DNA from 4 places in the Moritella sp. Urea-trap-13 genome. Region 3 is predicted to be linked to each of the others. Evidence: predicted binding sites of a transcription regulator. Region 3 holds the regulator's gene; each other region holds the start of a gene.
The links. Region 3 encodes sigma-54, which starts transcription at its own class of promoters, with help from an activator protein. Its sites were predicted from a motif close to GTTGGCACGNNNNTNGNNT; they were not measured.
Positions count from the first base shown of each region.

Region 1 (4,641 bases), 120 kb from region 3:
CACTGAATGTGGTGATTTGTACTTCAGCCATTTTGTCTTGCTGAATAAATTGGTCAATGAAATGGTGACCTACCATGCCGTTACCGACAACTATAATTCTTTTCATGACATGCTCCGTTATGCGCTTAATTCTTGATTTTTTGCCGATTGCTCTAGATCTCGCCAGCTAAGTTGGTCTGCAAGAGAGACCACCTTGCCAATGACTATCAGGCTAGGGCTTTGTAATTGCTGTTCAATCGCCAGTGCCGGTAATGTTGCCACTGTGCCAACAAATTCTCTTTGCTGCTGCGTTGAGCCGTTTTCAATTAAGGCTGCTGGGGTATTGCTGTCCAGACCATGACTGATCAGTTGCGCTGAGATCTCCGCTAATTTACCTAATCCCATATAGAACACTAAGGTGTGTTCAAGGTGCGCGAGCTGCGGCCAATTTAGATCTAGCTGGCCATTCTTTAGGTGACCGGTAATAAAGGTGCAACCTGTTGATAGCCCGCGATGGGTTAACGGGATACCAGCGTAAGCAGTGCACCCTGATGCTGCTGTTACGCCGGGTACGACGATTGTTTTTATATCATGGGCATGGAGCACCAGTTGTTCTTCACTACCGCGGCCAAATACAAAGGGGTCACCGCCTTTGAGACGACAAATGTTCAGGCCTTGTTTGGCTTTATCAACCATGAATAAATTCAATTGGTCTTGTGGAATACAATGGTCGGCTTTTTTCTTACCCACATAAATCGCTTTGGTATGGGGTGGGAATAAGGCTCTAATGTCTTGGCTAACTAAGTTATCAAACAAAATCAGATCAGCACTCTCAATCATCTTTAATGCTTTGAGCGTGAGTAGTTCTGGATCCCCTGGACCCGCCCCCACTAATGCTACTTGACCTCGGCTATGGTTATTCTTTGATTGCGCTTTGGTAATTAATTCAACTGTCATGACTCACATCCCTGTAGTACTGCTCTTTCCTTTACTGACTAACGCAAAGACAATGCCAACTCTGTAATTAAAGTGTTAACTGTTGATATTTAAAGGTTTGTTGTTCTACCGTTTTTTATATAAGGTTTTTTAGATGATTAAGCACTGCGATGTTGCACCAGTTTTTCCATTTGCGCACAGCCGTGGTGCAGCCAAGTTCACACTGTTGGCGATAGATGTCGTTAAAATGCATGAAAGAGTGGCTAAATAGCAGGAAAACATCTGTGTTTGAGCGACTAAATAAGAGGATCGTTCTTTTTATAGGGAATTAAAGTAAGCTGGCTTGGTTATTGCTCAATAGTGCTTATAGAGAGTGTATTTATAAATAATGTGCTGAGCAATTCAATGGAGACGTCTTATGATTTTCGGACGCAAGGATCAAAAGCCTATTCGCATTGCGGATAAACAGGTTAAAGAATGGAAATACACAACGTGTGGATATTGTTCTACAGGTTGTTCTATCGAGATCGGTATGAATGAGCAAGGGAATGCTGTTGCGAGTCGAGGCGTTGCTGACGCAGATGTGAATAGAGGTAAATTATGTATCAAGGGCATCTTTGAACATGAGTTATTTGATGCCGCTGGTCGTGGTAATGATCCCTTAGTGCGTGAGCAAATTCATGACAAGTATAAAGAGACTAACTGGGACTCTGCACTTGATACCATGGCGGATAAGATCAAGGCAATTCAACAGCAACATGGTAAAGATGCATTTGCCATTGTTTCAACAGGCCAGTTATTAACTGAAGAGTTTTATACCTTAGGCAAATTAGCTCGTGGTTGTATTGGCACCAACAACTACGATGGAAATACCACTTTATGCATGGCCTCTGCGGTATCAGGTTATAAGCGCTCATTTGGCTCTGATGGCCCACCTGGCTGCTACGATGATTTCTCCCATACCGATTGCTTGATTGCCTGGGGTTCTAACCTGCCTGAGCAACATCCGGTTATTTACTGGCGTTTAAAAGAAGCCAAAGAAAAACGTAACTTTCCGCTTATCGTGGTCGATCCGCGTGTGACTATGCTGGCGCAGTTTGCCGATATTCACTTACCGATTAGCCCAGGTACCGATATCGTCTTACAAAACGCCTTAATGCATGTGATTTTAAAAGAAGGCCTCGAAGACAAAGACTATATTGAAAAACACACCACAGGTATTGAAGCATTAACAGCTTGTGTTGCCGAGTTTGATCCCACATCAGCCGCTAAGATTTGTGGTATCGATGAAGATACTATCCGTCATGTCGCCCGCTTGTTTGCTAAAGCAGGTAAAGCGATGAGTATCTGGACTATGGGACTAAATCAAAGTACCCATGGTAGTGATGCGATCACCGGTTGTAATTCACTCTCGCTTATCACCGGTAATATTGGCGTACCGGGCGGGACGAGCTTATCGATTACAGGTCAATGTAACGCCATGGGCACTCGTGAATGGTCGTCGTGTTCAGGTTTACCTGGTTATCGCGCATTAGAGAAAGAACAAGACCGCAATGATATTGCTGAATTTTGGGGCATAGACCCAGGGTTCTTCCCGAAAAAACGCGGCTTGGCGCAAACTGACATTTTCCCTGCCATTGAAACAGGACAAATTAAAGGTCTGTGGCTGGTGGCGACAAACCCAATGACGTCGATGCCGAATACTTCACGTATTCGTAAAACATTAGAGAAACTCGATTTTCTGGTGGTGCAAGACGCCTATCAAGATGTGGAAACAACGCAATATGCGCACATGTTTTTGCCTGCCGCTGTATGGGCAGAGAAGGAAGGGGTATTTACCAATACCGAGCGCCGAGTTAACCGCGTGACCAACGTGCAAGCGCCGAAAGGTAATTCTAAATCTGACTTCTGGATTTTTTCAGAGCTATCGAAACGTTTTGAAAATGGTCAGAAAATCACCTTTCCGGGGACAACAGAAGAAGCCTTTGAAGAAATGAAAACGCTATCAAAAGGCGCTGGGCGTAATCTTGATATTTCCGGTATGACATACGAAAAAATTGAACAAGCCCGTGGACTACAATGGCCATACCGTGAAGGCGCGACGGATAATGACGAAGGTGCACGCCTTTATACCGACGGTCAGTTTGCCACGCCAACCGGTAAAGCTAATTTGATCCCATTGCCTTGGATTGATAATAACGAACATCCTTGTGAAGAATACCCTTTCTGGCTTAACAGTGGCCGCGTTGTAGAGCATTTTCATACTCGTACCCGTACCGGAAAAATGGGTAACTTAAACAAATATAGTCCCACCCCATACATGGAAATGAACCCAGATGCAGCCGCTAAATTGGGTATCAAGCATCAAAGTTATGTGCGCTTGGCCTCTCGCCGTGGTGACGCGGTGGTCATGGTGCAATTAACCCAACGTGTTGCACCCAACGCAGTGTTTATTCCATTCCATTTCCATGATTGTGTAAATCGCTTGTGTCTTGGGTTACTTGATCCGCATTCTCGTCAACCGGCTTTTAAACAGAGTTCGTTACGTATTGAGCATGTCGATCAAAAACTCGCGGCGAAAATGAACCGCGAAAGACGTACATACTAAATCATATGTTGAATGCCAAAAGATACCCGGACGTATTGAGTTAAGCCCCATGCGATAACATAACAGGGATAAATTATGTTAGACAAGTTAGAACAATTTAGAGACCGCCTTGATCAAATCGGCGCGGCAGAGAAACCCGTTGTTAAAGACGGTACGCCTATCTTTGAAGGTCGTGTCGGTGAGCAACGTTATGCCAAATTGGCCGATGTAGAAATATTTGATGTGAATACCTATGGTAAAAAAATTGATTTAATTGAACGAACAGAAGGTAAGTTACCGGTTGGTCGTTCAATGAATATTAATGAGAATAAAGCCGTGGGTGAGAACCCCAATCGTAATAAACAGCATGCTTTCCATTTTACCGCCGATAACTGTATTGGTTGTCATGCCTGTGAAGCGGCGTGTAGTGAAAAGAATGATAATCCTGCGCATATTGCCTTTCGTAGTGTTGGTTATGTTGAGAGTGGCAGTTATCCTGATTACAAACGTATTAATATTTCCATGGCGTGTAACCATTGTGATGATCCGGTTTGTTTGAAAGGCTGTCCAACCAAAGCCTATACTAAACACGTTGAGTACGGTGCGGTATTGCAAGATCCAGATACCTGTTTTGGCTGTGGTTATTGTACTTGGGTCTGTCCTTATAACGCGCCACAGCTCGATCCAATTAAAGGTCAGGTCACGAAGTGTAATATGTGTGTCGATCGTCTGGAAGTTGGCTTAAAGCCTGCTTGTGTATCGGCCTGTTTAGGTAATGCACTTAACTTTGGTGTGGTGGAAAATACCCCTGAGAATCGAGTACAAGCGAAAACTTCAATGCCGGGTTTCCCTGATCCAAGCATCACTAATCCCAATATTCGTTTCCAGCAAACCACCAGTACACAGCGTGAAATGACCCGTACCGATAACATGCCGCTTAAATATCATAAACAAGAAGATGGATCATTTCGTTCTGTTGTTGATGAAAAAGACGGTAAAGCACAATTTTGGAACCTCGCTCGTTTGAGCTCTCGTGAGGATCCATTGGTAATTTTTACCTTGTTCTCGCAAACGGCGATGGGCGCATTTGCACTTATCTTCCTCGGCCCATTGTTGGGTGCTGAGAGCCTAACTGGCTT
Region 1 covers NZ_PJCA01000039.1:174,905-179,545, reverse strand. Annotated here, with positions in the region: gene nirB (nitrite reductase large subunit NirB) at 1-106, opposite strand, end outside; gene cobA (uroporphyrinogen-III C-methyltransferase) at 118-936, opposite strand; gene CXF93_RS19740 (molybdopterin oxidoreductase family protein) at 1,334-3,523, shown strand; gene CXF93_RS19735 (DmsC/YnfH family molybdoenzyme membrane anchor subunit) at 3,599-4,641, shown strand, end outside.
Region 1: a site for sigma-54 is predicted at 1,253-1,271, ahead of CXF93_RS19740 (molybdopterin oxidoreductase family protein). Genes of this name have one in related genera too.

Region 2 (4,641 bases), on a different contig from region 3:
TGTATCGGCCACTGCATCGGTTGATGTTGATGATAATCTTGCGCTGCCAATACCGCGATATCTAAACCCCGCGGTAAGCTATCTTGCTTAAATCCGGTCATCTGCGCATATTCTGCAAATACCTCCGATTCACTAGCAAAACTAAATTCTTTGGTAAAGCCCATACGTTTAGCAACTTCCGCTAATAACCACCAATCGGCTTTCGCTTCGCCTAAGCTAGGCAAAAAACCACGTTGGCGTGAGATACAACGTTCAGAGTTGGTCACAGTACCGGTTTTCTCACCCCAACCTTGTGCGGGTAACAATACATCCGCGCACGCAATAGTATCTGATTTAGCAATACAATCTGACACCACCACCAGCGGACAATTTAATAACGCCTGCTGAATTTTGTCTGAATCAGGCAAGCTCACTACAGGGTTGGTGCCCATGATCCAAATCGCTTTGATCTTACCTTGATGCACTTGGTCAAACATATCAATCGCTTTAGCACCGGTGTTGTGAGCCAATTTTTCGGTATGCCAGAACTCACTCACCAACGCATGACTCTCTGGCGTAAAATCCATGTGCGCCGCTAGCATGCTCGCGAGGCCGCCCACTTCACGCCCGCCCATGGCATTTGGTTGACCGGTCACAGAAAATGGACTTGCACCGGGTTTACCTACACGCCCTGTGGCTAAGTGACAGTTAATTATCGCGTTTACTTTATTGGTACCACTGGTTGATTGATTAACCCCCTGGCTAAACAGCGTTAAGGTCTTATCGATATCAGTAAAACGCTGGAAAAAAGCCAACATGGTATCAAGTTCGAGATTACAGAATTCAGCCAGTTCTACCCAGCTTGGCGTCGACTGATAGGCGGACTTAAGTGCATCTTCAAAACCTTGGGTATGCTCAGCGATATAACTTAAATCACAAGCGTTCTCTTGATCAAGGTACTCCAACAAGCCGTTATACAACGCGACATCGGTGCCCGGACGAATGGCTAAATGCAGGTCGGTAATATCACAGGTGTCTGTACGGCGTGGGTCAATCACGGTGATTTTTAAATTTGGATTAGCGATCTTGGCCTGTTTAATACGGCGAAATAAGATCGGATGGCACCAGGCCAAATTCGAGCCAACTAAACAGATATGCTCAGCGGCTTCAATATCGGCATAACAAGCTGGGACAGCATCTTCACCAAAGGCTCGCTTATGCGCGACAACGGCAGAAGACATACACAGACGTGAGTTAGAATCGATATTACTGCTACCGATGAAACCTTTCATCAATTTATTGGCAATATAATAATCTTCGGTAAGTAGCTGCCCAGAGACGTAAAAGGCAACTGCATCTGCGCCATGCTCGGCAATCACCTTATTAAATGAAGATGCTACATAACTGAGTGTGGTTTCCATGCTCTGCGCTTGACCACGAATATAACATTCGGTAAGGCGTCCTTCTGGGACTAAGGTATCAGCTAGCGTTAATCCTTTTGAGCAAAGATTACCTAAATTTGTAGGGTGAGATTCATCACCACGAATAGTCACTGAATTGTCTTGATTTACTTGCGCTTCGACACCGCAACCAGTACCGCAATAAGGACATGTCGTTTTAACCCACTTGGGTGTTTGCTTTAGCTTTTGCATTGATCATCCTTGTTTACGCATATTCATTAATATGAATAAAGCAAAAACTCAGCCAAGTCTATCGTTTAGCCATAAGTAACTCAGATCCAGAGGACGGCGGGTTTAGAATGCTTGGCACAAGGGCAGCTAATAACTTTAGTGTGGGAATAGGCTGGGCTTAAAGCGTGATAACAGTGCTAGTGTAGAACTAAAACAGGGCTATAACGGTACTATAACGGTGCTAAAATATGTCAAACGCACCACCTTGGTGCGCGCTATTATCATCACGGATATATTTATCGGTTTAACTTTATTGCTGAGTCATGTCGCTGAATTTCTCAAACAGAAAATCCAAGAATAAGCGAATGCGTTTGGGCTGATATTGCTTACTGGTATAAATAACATTTAAGTCAGCACTCGATACCGACCTCGAGGTATTAAAGTTCTTCATATAACCATCAAGCACAGTAACAAGGCGTCCACTATTAATGTCGTCTTGCACATCCACAATTGATTTAAGTGCTATCCCTGCCCCCGCTAATGCCCACTGCCTAATAACTTCACCATCATCAGAACATCGTTTTGCTGCCACTGTCATTGTGGTTTTATATTCTTGTTGTTGGAAATGCCAAGTCTTTAACTCTTCGTTACCACGCAACATAACCAAGCAATCATGCTCGACTAAATCTTCAGGTGTTAGGGGCACACCACGCTTGGCTAAATATTCAGGCGATGCACACAATACTCGCCAACTTGATGATAATCGCCTTGATATAAGGCTACTGTCTGCCAGTTCGCCATAACGAATAACGATATCAATCCCCGATTCAGCAATATTTGATATCCGATCATTGAGGTATAAATAAGGCACGACATCAGGATAGCGTTTAGAAAAATCGGACAATATTGGCAGAATATATTGTTTACCTATGTCCTTTGGCGCCGAAATTTTGAGTGAACCTTTAACCTCTTCAACCACATTTTGTAAGCGATTTTCAGTCTCATTGACGCTGGCTATTATTTCCAGCGCCGCCTGATGATAAAGCTCACCAGCATCCGTTAATGCGATATGCCTAGTGCTTCGATTTAATAACTTCACCGCATATCTTTCTTCTAATGCTTGTAGCCTTGCGGTCATTGTCGCTGGAGAGAGACCCATGTCACGCCCAGCTGCCGCCAAACCTTGGTGTTTAACAATACTGACAAACATGGTCATATCAGAAAATTTATCCATACCCTCTCCTATTGTTCGGCTTATCCGAATAATGATTTCGTATTTTACTCAATTATCAAAAAAAATCGAATGAATATAATAGTCAGCATATTATAAACAGAGATAACCATGATGATTGAAAAAGAAAAAATGCCTTTCCAAGTTTGGATACTAACACTCGCCGCATTTGCGATTGGCACCGCTGAGTTTGTTATCGCCGGTATTCTACCGCAAATCGCAGTATCACTCTCTATTACTGAAGGTCAGGCTGGTTACTTAATCAGTGCTTATGCCTTAGCCATTGTGATTGGCGGCCCAATTTTAACCATCTATTTAGCCCGCTTTAATAAAAAAGCCGTACTGACTGGGTTAATGGTGCTGTTTATTCTCGGTAATATACTGTCCGCTTTGGCACCGACCTACGAGTTATTATTAGTGAGTCGTGTCATCGCAGGACTGGTTCAAGGACCATTTTATGGCATTGGCGCTGTTGTTGCGACAAACCTAGTATCAGAAAAAATGGCTGGTCGTGCCGTAGGTCAAATGTTCGCAGGTCTGACTCTAGCCAATGTACTGGGTGTTCCTGCAGGTACTTGGATCAGCTTACAGTTCGGCTGGCACAATACATTCCTGACGGTTGCTGCATTCGGTGCCGTGGCCATGGTTTTCATTCTAATGTCGATCAAATCAACCGGTCACGGCGAAGCTAAAAATATTAAAGCCCAGCTTATGGCATTCAAAAATCCAATGTTATTACTGAGCTTAGCCATCACCGCATTTGCATGGTCTGGTTTCATGACGCTATACGGATATATTGCCCCGATTGCGATGCACATAACCGGCTATGGTGAAGATGCTGTTACTTGGATCTTAGTTATTGTCGGTCTTGGTCTCATCATAGGTAACACCATTGGTAGTCGCTCGGCGGACAAAAACCTCAACAAAGCATCGCTATTCTGGGCTGTGGCCATGATCCTTTCATTAGTTTTAGTTGGTCTGGCTATTGATAACAAAATTCTTTTTGTCATCGCCGCATTTATCTTCGGCATCGCATCATTTGCCAATGTACCAGCAATGCAACTTCGAGTCATGAATCACGGCGGCGAAGGTCAAGAATTAGCTGCCACAGCAAATATCTCAGCATTCAACTTGGCCAACGCATTCGGCGGCATCCTTGGCGGCATCGTACTTGATAGCAGTATGGGCGCGAGCATGATCCCTTACGCTGCAATAATCGTCCCAGTGATTGGCTTACTGTTCATCACTAAAGCAAACAAATCCACATTAAACGGCTAAAATAAGGTAAATATCATGAGTAAATTATTCCAGAGCACGACCCTAAAACAATTAGACTTAAAAAATCGAGTCGTAATGGCACCAATGACCCGAGCACGTACTAGCCAACCAGGCAATATACCGAATGAACTGATGGCTACCTACTACAAGCAACGTGCCAACGCCGGATTAATCATTTCTGAAGCCACGCAAATTTCCGATGATTCACAAGGTTATTCATTCACACCAGGTGTTTATACCGATGAGCACGTTAAAGGCTGGAAGCCAATTACAACAGCTGTACACGAACAAGGCGCAGCCATGTTCTGTCAATTATGGCATGTTGGTCGAGTTTCTCATCCAACATTTCAAAATGGTGAACTACCTATCGCACCGTCTGCACTAGCACCAATTGAAACTAAAGTTTGGATTTCTGACGACCAAGGTAATGGCAACATGGTTGATTGCATCCAACCACGAGAAATGACGCAAGCAGACATAAATCGCGTAATTAAAGACTTTGCTTACTCAGCTAAGCGTGCT
Region 2 covers NZ_PJCA01000001.1:125,327-129,967, forward strand. Annotated here, with positions in the region: gene CXF93_RS00510 (nitrate reductase) at 1-1,631, opposite strand, end outside; gene CXF93_RS00515 (LysR family transcriptional regulator) at 1,921-2,844, opposite strand; gene CXF93_RS00520 (MFS transporter) at 2,953-4,119, shown strand; gene CXF93_RS00525 (alkene reductase) at 4,135-4,641, shown strand, end outside.
Region 2: a site for sigma-54 is predicted at 1,670-1,688, ahead of CXF93_RS00510 (nitrate reductase). Genes of this name have one in related genera too.

Region 3 (4,641 bases):
CGTGATCGTGGTTTAGGGGTATTAATTACCGACCATAACGTACGTGAGACGCTCGATGTATGTGAACACTCTTATATTGTTAGTCATGGACATTTGATCGCATCAGGTACTTCCGAAGAGATTTTATCTAACGAAAAAGTGAAAGAAGTATATCTTGGAGATCAATTCCGACTATAGTTTGATATTGATACTTAGCCGCATTAAGGAAGAGAGAGTAGTCGTTAGATGAAGCCATCATTACAACTTAGGATGAGTCAATCTCTGGCAATGACGCCACAGTTACAACAAGCGATTCGGTTATTACAATTATCGACCTTGGAGTTACAGCAAGAGATTCAAGAAGCGCTAGATAGCAATCCACTACTAGAACAAGAAGATCCCCATGAATCGCTTTCTAACGATGCAGAGAGTAATACTGATCATGATGGCAATAGTCAGGACATCGATAACGATGCTGCGCTGACCGATAGCAGTCAAATTGAAGTTGGCGATGCGCTTAACAGCGACTCTATCCAAGATGAATTACCCAATGACAGTAATTGGGATGATGTCTACACCCCACAAATACAAAACCACAGTAGCGGTAGTGCCGGTATTGATGGACTTGATCAAGTTTACCAAGGTGAAACCAGCGAAGGTTTATACGAGCACTTGATGTGGCAAATGGAGTTAACCCCATTTTCTGATATCGACCGCGCTATTGCCATCGCCATTATTGATGGTATTGATGACCATGGTTACCTTAACCAAAGCTGCGAAGAGATCCTTAATAGCGTTGATATCGATCACCAAGAAGTTGATGATAACAACGACGAAAAAATTGAATTAGATGAAGTCGAAGCGGTGCTAAAACGCATTCAGCACTTTGACCCCATCGGTGTCGCAGCACGCTCACTGCAAGAATGTTTATTGATCCAACTCCAACATTTACCTAAAAATACCCCTTGGTTAAGCGAATGTCAGCAAATAATTCACTCTCATATGGATTTATTGGGTAATCGCGACTACCGTCAATTAAGCCGTAAAACAAAATTAAAAGAGCCACAGCTTAAAGAGATCATGCAATTAATTCAGAGCTTGGAGCCAAGACCAGGTAATGTTATTGATCAAACGGAAGGCCTCTACGTTATTCCCGACGTGTTAGTAAAGAAAAAAAATAATCAGTGGGTAGTAGCGTTAAATCCTGACATTGTGCCAAGATTAAAAGTGAACAATGAATATTCTAATCTTTCGACGGGTAACCGCAACAGTAGCGATGGGCAATTTGTACGTACCCACGTACAGGAAGCTAAGTGGTTTATTAAAAGTTTAGAAAGTCGTAATGACACCTTGCTAAAAGTGACAAAAAGTATTGTACAACGACAGGTTGATTTCTTTGAGTATGGCGATGAAGCCATGAAGCCGATGGTACTCAACGATATTGCCGAAGAAGTTGAAATGCATGAATCAACTATTTCACGGGTAACGACGCAGAAATTTATGCACACGCCACGTGGTATTTTTGAATTGAAATTTTTCTTTTCAAGTCATGTAAGCACAGATAACGGCGGCGAGTGTTCATCAACCGCCATCCGGGCATTAATTAAGAAATTGGTCGCGGCAGAAAATGTCAGCAAACCATTAAGTGACAGCAAGATTGCTGATTTACTTGCTGATCAAGGTATCAAGGTGGCTCGACGTACTATTGCAAAGTACCGAGAAGCACTGAGTATACCGCCATCGAATCAGCGCAAGAGTCTGTTATAGGACTCACCTAACCTTCATAAGGGAGACGTATATGCAAATTAATTTAACAGGTAGACATGTAGACATTACAGATTCACTGAAAGATTACGTTGACAGCAAGTTTTCCAAATTAGAACGACATTTCGATCACATTAACAATATCCATGTGATCTTAAATGTCGAAAAACTACTCCAAGTTGCAGAAGCAAAAATACAGTTAAGCGGGGGTGAAATCTTTGCCGTACATGAACATAACGATATGTATGCAGCCATTGATGGCTTAATGGATAAACTTGATCGCCAAGTAATTAAGCATAAAGAAAAATTAATCCGCCATTAGTTTTAGTCCCACAACAAATAACCTAAAGGAAAACTATTTTTCCTTTAGGTATTCATGCTCCTGCCATAATTAAAACATATCATATCCACATCAATTGCGGGATAATGAGCCCATTATTATATATCGTCATGAGTTTAAAATTAGCAAACTAATTTTGGCTCAGGTCATGGTGTATGAACTGCGCAGATGTGAGGATGAAATATGAAATTAATTATAGTCAGCGGCCAATCAGGATCCGGTAAATCAATTGCATTACGGGTACTTGAAGATTTAGGCTACTATTGCGTAGACAACCTGCCAGTCACCTTACTCCCACAGCTACTACAAACCTTAAATGCCAAAACTGAAAAAATGGCAGTCAGCATTGATGTGCGTAATCTACCGACTGATAAGCAAGAATTAAATGACATCATTACGGAGCTAAAAGCCAGCACCGAACTAACCAGTTTATTCCTTGATGCCAATAAATCAGTGCTTATTAAGCGTTATAGCGAAACAAGACGACTGCATCCATTAACCAAAGATGAGCTGTCATTATCTCAAGCAATTGAAATAGAAGAAAAACGATTACGTCCTATCGCTTTGCATGCTGATTTAAAAATCGATACTTCTGAATTAAATATTCATGAGCTCAGCGAACAAATAAAAGAGCGTATTTTAGGCAAGAAAAACAATCAATTAGTCCTAGTTTTTCAATCATTTGGTTTTAAACATGGCCTGCCTATGGATGCAGATTATGTCTTTGATGTACGATTTTTGCCAAATCCACATTGGATCCCAGAGTTAAAACCTTACACAGGTCTCGATGAGCCGGTGATTAATTACCTCAGTCAGCAACCAGAGGTAATGAGCTTTACGATGCAAATTGAAAACTTATTAACCACCTGGTTACCGCTATTAGAAAAAAATAACCGCAGCTATGTCACCGTTGCGATTGGCTGTACTGGCGGTCAACATCGTTCAGTATTCATCGCTGAACAACTCGCTAAAAGCTTTAAGTTACAAGACCGAGTAGTACAAACGCGTCACCAAACGTTAGAAAAAAACAAACATAAAATTAGCTAAATACTCTCAGCATTAACAAAACGATACCGTTAATTATTATTATATTTTATGGTATCGCTTGTTAATGCTGATTATAAATATAGATTAAGCTAGAATTGCGCAGCACCTGCGAGCAAGGTCTTGCAGCAAAAGAATAAGAATGGGGACGACATATGCCAGAAAAAATGGAGCATGAAAGCACACACCTACGTTTAAGCGAACTGAATGAAGCACTTGATAGTGGTATGTTTGTTCACGTTAAACGAATGCTCTACCAGATCCCCCCTTGTGATATCGCATTATTACTCGAATCATCGCCACCAGCAGGCCGTAAACTGCTATGGCGATTAACCGATTCTGAAATGCAAGGTGAGATCCTTGACGAGCTCAACGAAGATGCTAAAACCAGTATTCTCAAACTCATGGATACCGAATCGCTTGTCGCAGCGACTGAAGGTTTAGATTCCGATGATTTGGCTAATATTCTCCGTAGTCTACCAGATAGCATCTATCAAGAAGTTATCTCGAAAATGGATACCCAAGATCGCCATCGCCTAGAAGCGGCAATGGCCTATCCGGAAGACACTGCGGGCAGTATCATGGACACTGATACCATCACTTTTCGTCCAGATGTCACTGTCGATGTTATTTTACGCTATATCCGTTTACGCGGAGAACTACCAGAAGCAACCGATACATTATACGTGGTGGATAAAGATAATCGCTTAATGGGTGATGTATCTTTGGCGATGCTACTCACCACAGATCTAAACAGTGTGGTCGATACCATCATGGATCGCCAAGCTGAAACATTACCAGCCAATATGGATACCTCCGAAGTCGCCAAGTTGTTTGAGCGTCATAATTGGATCTCTGCACCTGTCATTGATGATTCGGGGAAACTGCTTGGTCGTATTACTATTGATGACGTGGTTGATATTATTCGTGAAAATGCCGAGCATGACATGATGGGCATGGCCGGTATGGATGATGATGAAGATACCTTCGCTCCCGTGATACAAAGTACCAAACGCCGCACACTCTGGCTTGGGGTTAACCTAATTGCCGCACTGACCGCCGCATCCGTATCGAATATGTTTGAAGCCACTTTAGAACAATTAGCGACCTTAGCTATTTTAATGACCATAGTACCAAGCATGGGTGGTATTGCCGGTAATCAAACTTTAGCGCTGGTGATTCGTGGTATGGCCGTTGGTCATATTAACGAAGATAATAGCCGTTGGTTAATAGGTAAAGAGGCCATGGTTGGGGCTCTTAATGGCGCCATTTGGGCCATCTCTATCGCTATCATTGTCTCGCTATGGAAAGGCGACCCGTCACTGGGCCTGATCATTGGTGGGGCGATGTTTATTAATATGGCGATGGGCGGACTGGCTGGTGTGGTGATCCCACTGGTGATGAAAAAATACAATATAGACCCGGCATTAGCAGGCGGTATGGCTCTCACCACAGTTACCGATGTAGTCGGTTTATTTGCCTTCTTAGGCATGGCAACACTGGTTTACGGTTAA
Region 3 covers NZ_PJCA01000039.1:290,893-295,533, forward strand. Annotated here, with positions in the region: gene lptB (LPS export ABC transporter ATP-binding protein) at 1-177, shown strand, start outside; gene CXF93_RS20235 (RNA polymerase factor sigma-54) at 226-1,746, shown strand; gene hpf (ribosome hibernation promoting factor) at 1,778-2,065, shown strand; gene rapZ (RNase adapter RapZ) at 2,267-3,130, shown strand; gene mgtE (magnesium transporter) at 3,283-4,641, shown strand.

Region 4 (4,641 bases), on a different contig from region 3:
CTTGCTTCAATCAGGATGCAAGCATCAGCACCAAAGTTAGTCAGGGTCGCTGAAATTTCCACTAACAACTGGCGATCATCAATCACCAAAGATACTTCATTATCGGTAAAGCCTTGGCCAGTCTTAATCGTGCTGGCCAGTAATGATAGATCTAGCGTTGTGTGCTCAATAATATCGGTTATCTTCATGTCACGTACACGCGAGGCACTTGACCCTAATAGCTGTTCGCCTGCAGGGTTGAGGTATTTAATGTGCAGATCATTATCGAGTACGAAAACAGAAGAAACTAAATTGTTAAGCAATGATTGCTGCGTTTCGGGGATCATGATCATGGTACTTCCTTATCAGGATAACATCTAGTTACCGCTCTGCACCATTTTGGTGCTACAACTAAAATACTACTGTACGGCGAGATGAAATTAAAGCAGTAATGAGTTAGTTAGCTTTAAAACGATGTAAATAAACTGTGATTAGTTCTGACGATGCAATTACCTTGCCCAAGTGGTCAATTATTTTTAGTTGTAGTGTGTGTGTGCCAATGGGCACGCCACTAACATTAAATTGCGTGTCAATTTGTTCGCTATGGGTCACCCCATCAATTAATAAACGCATATTTAAACCATAGGCGAGTGTGGTACTCAGTGTCGCTGATAAGGTTATATCGCCGCTATTGCTGCGCAAGGTTTGTTGATCAACAGGACTGTGGATACTAATGCCAATCGCTATTTCAGCAATGTCAGTGATGCTTGGGTTCGCTGCACTTGCCTCTGGCGTTCTTGATTGCGTTAGTGATGCTATTGATGGCGGTGTGAGTTTTACATCAATTTCTGTGGCGGATTCAGGTTTACTTTCGTCATCCGAAAAATGGGTTATGCCTTGTTCATCAGTCCATTGATAAATAGCGGCGATACTCGCGTAACTGGTGAGTAATAATATTAATAATACACTGTGTTTCATTGCGACATCCTGTCTTCTTTTTATTGATTTATATAGTTATTCTCACCTAGTTAATAAAAATTAACAAATAAAAAACCCGCTATTTAGCGGGTTTTTTTAGATTAATTTTTATTAATAACAAATTATACGCTGTAGTACATTTCAAACTCAATTGGGTGAGTTGTCATGTTCAGTCTTTCAACTTCTTGCGCTTTAATTGCGATGTAAGCGTCGATCGTATCGTCGGCCATTACATCACCAGCTGTTAAGAAATCACGATCTGAATCGAGTGCCGCAAGTGCTTCGTCTAATGATGCTGCAACTTGTGGAATTTCTGCTGCTTCTTCAGCTGGCAGATCGTATAAATCTTTATCCATAGCATCACCAGGGTGGATACGGTTTTTAATACCGTCGATACCCGCCATTAACATAGCTGAGAATGCTAAGTATGGGTTTGCTGCTGGATCTGGGAAACGTACTTCAATACGCGTCGCTTTTGGCGATGGTACGATTGGGATACGAATCGATGCTGAACGGTTACGTGCAGAGTAAGCTAGCATTACTGGTGCTTCAAAACCTGGAACTAAACGTTTGTACGAGTTAGTTGCTGGGTTAGCAAATGCGTTAATTGCTTTTGCGTGCTTGATGATGCCACCAATGTAATAAAGTGCCATTTCAGATAGGCCGCCATACTGATCACCAGAGAAAAGGTTTTCGCCATTTTTCTGTAGTGATTGGTGACAATGCATACCTGAACCGTTATCGCCTACTAATGGCTTCGGCATAAATGTTGCTGTTTTGCCATAAGCGTGGGCAACATTATGGATAACATATTTAGTGATTTGCACTTCATCAGCTTTTTCAACGATAGAGTTGTATAGTGCTGCGATTTCGTTTTGACCAGCGGTTGCTACTTCATGGTGATGCGCTTCAACTGTTAAGCCCATTTCTTCCATTACTAAGCACATTGCGCTACGGATGTCTTGTGCAGAGTCAACTGGTGATACTGGGAAGTAACCACCTTTAACGCCTGGACGGTGACCCATGTTGCCGCCTTCGTACTCTTTGTCAGAGTTCCAAGAAGCTTCTTCAGCGTCAATTTTGTACATACTACCTGACATGTCTGTTTTGTATTTAACATCATCAAATAGGAAAAATTCTGGTTCTGGACCGAAGAAAACATCATCTGCGATACCTGTCGAACGTAAGTATGCAAGTGCTCGTTTAGCTACAGAACGTGGGTCACGGCTATAACCTTGCATTGTTGCAGGTTCTAGTACGTCACAACGTAGGTTCAGCGTTGTTGCTTCTGTGAACGGGTCAAGTACAGCTGTTGCAGGGTCTGGCATTAAAATCATGTCAGATTCGTTGATGCCTTTCCAACCTTCAATTGATGAACCATCAAACATTTTACCTTCTTCAAAGAAGCCGGCATTCACTTGATGATGCGGTAGAGAAACGTGCTGCTCTTTACCTTTCGTATCTGTAAAACGTAAATCTACAAATTTAACGTCTTGTTCTTTAATTAGAGCTAATACGTTTTCTGCTGACATAATAAAATAACCTCCGGTGTCATCAATATGATGGCTTCATTTAAAGTTGCTGACTGTAAACAATCATAAACTAGATAATGCCATATATGTGCCAACTATTTAAGTTGTTGATTTAAATGTTTTAATGTACTTGCCTTCTGTTACCACTACCCTCTATTGCACACTCATCGTGCGCTCTATGCACTATATTGGTGCAATGGTGGTGGTGATCATTAAACTTATACATTTGTTATTACTCAGTTCGATATTATGGTTTATTTTCAACGATTACCAGTAAAATCGTGTTCAAATTATTTTGACAATATATATGCAATATAGGTCGCAGATATTACCGCTTAAAACACTTTATTACGCTGTGATTTGCCTGCTAAAAGCCCGTATGCGGCCTATCGCACGGTTTTTAAATAAAAAAAAATGCAATCATTTTACTCTGCGCCAAAATTTTGCTAGGTAGATCACAGCGGGACGGTTACAATACCGCCTAATTTTTACACATAAAAAACATATAGAGGCATCACAGTGCTAGATAAACTACGCAACATTGCGATTATCGCTCACGTTGACCACGGCAAAACGACTTTAGTTGACAAGTTATTAGAACAGTCAGGTACTTTAGAAACACGTGGTGGTAATGAAGAACGTGTAATGGATTCCAACGATCTTGAAAAAGAACGTGGTATTACAATTCTTGCTAAGAACACAGCAATTATCTGGAAAGATTACCGTATCAACATCGTAGATACTCCAGGACACGCCGATTTCGGTGGTGAAGTTGAGCGTATTATGTCTATGGTAGACAGTGTTTGTTTGATCGTTGACGCAGTTGATGGCCCTATGCCACAAACGCGTTTCGTAACACAAAAAGCATTTGCTCACGGTCTTAAGCCAATTGTTGTTATCAACAAAATCGATAAGCCTGGTGCTCGACCTGAATGGGTAATGGATCAAGTATTTGATTTGTTCGATAACCTAGGCGCTACTGATGAACAGTTAGACTTTAAAGTTGTTTACGCTTCAGCGTTAAATGGCTGGGCTAACTCTGAGTCAGAAGAAGCAACTGAAAACATGGAACCTTTATTCCAAGCTATTGTTGACGGTGTTGCTCCACCTGAAGGCGATCGTGACGGTGATTTCCAAATGCAAATCTCGCAACTTGATCACAACGCATATGTTGGCGTGATCGGTGTTGGTCGTGTAACGCGTGGTTCTGTTAAAGTAAATCAACAAGTTACTATTGTTGGTTCTGACGGTAAAGAACGTAAAGGTAAAGTTGGCCAAGTATTAGGTTACTTAGGTCTTGAACGTCATGATGTTGAACTTGCACAAGCAGGCGATATCATTGCAGTTAGTGGTTTAGGCGAACTTAAGATTTCTGACACTATTTGTGCACAGAACAATGTTGAAGCGCTACCACCATTATCAGTTGATGAACCAACTGTAACAATGACGTTCCAAGTAAATAACTCACCATTCTGTGGTAAAGAAGGTAAATTTGTTACATCACGTAACATCCTTGACCGTCTGAACAAAGAGTTAGTACACAACGTTGCACTTAAAGTAGAAGAAACTGCTGATCCAGATAAATTCAAAGTATCTGGCCGTGGTGAACTTCACTTAGGTATCTTAATTGAAAACATGCGTCGTGAAGGTTTCGAGCTAGCAGTATCTCGTCCTGAAGTTATCGAAAAAATGATCGATGGTAAGTTACACGAACCAATGGAAACATTGACAGTTGATTGTGAAGATCAACACCAGGGTTCTGTTATGGAACAGTTAGGTATCCGTAAAGCGGAACTAACTAACATGACTCCAGATGGTAAAGGTCGTATTCGTTTAGACTTCATCATCCCAAGCCGTGGTTTAATCGGTTTCCAAACTGAATTCTTAACAATGACTTCTGGTTCTGGTCTTCTATACCATAGCTTCGATCATTATGGTCTGCATAAAGGCGGAACAATTGGTCAACGTCAGAATGGTGTATTAGTTTGTAATCAAACTGGTAAAGCTGTTACTTACTCTCTATTCTTCTTACAAGATCGTGGTCGCCTGTTCTTAGGTCACGCTACAGAAGTATACGAAGGTCAAATTGTTGGTATTCATAACCGTGCTAACGATTTAACAGTTAACTGTATCCGTGGTAAGCAGCTTACTA
Region 4 covers NZ_PJCA01000028.1:111,184-115,824, reverse strand. Annotated here, with positions in the region: gene glnL (nitrogen regulation protein NR(II)) at 1-332, opposite strand, end outside; gene CXF93_RS06555 (DUF4124 domain-containing protein) at 436-957, opposite strand; gene glnA (glutamate--ammonia ligase) at 1,080-2,489, opposite strand; gene typA (translational GTPase TypA) at 3,009-4,641, shown strand, end outside.
Region 4: a site for sigma-54 is predicted at 2,567-2,585, ahead of glnA (glutamate--ammonia ligase). Genes of this name have one in related genera too.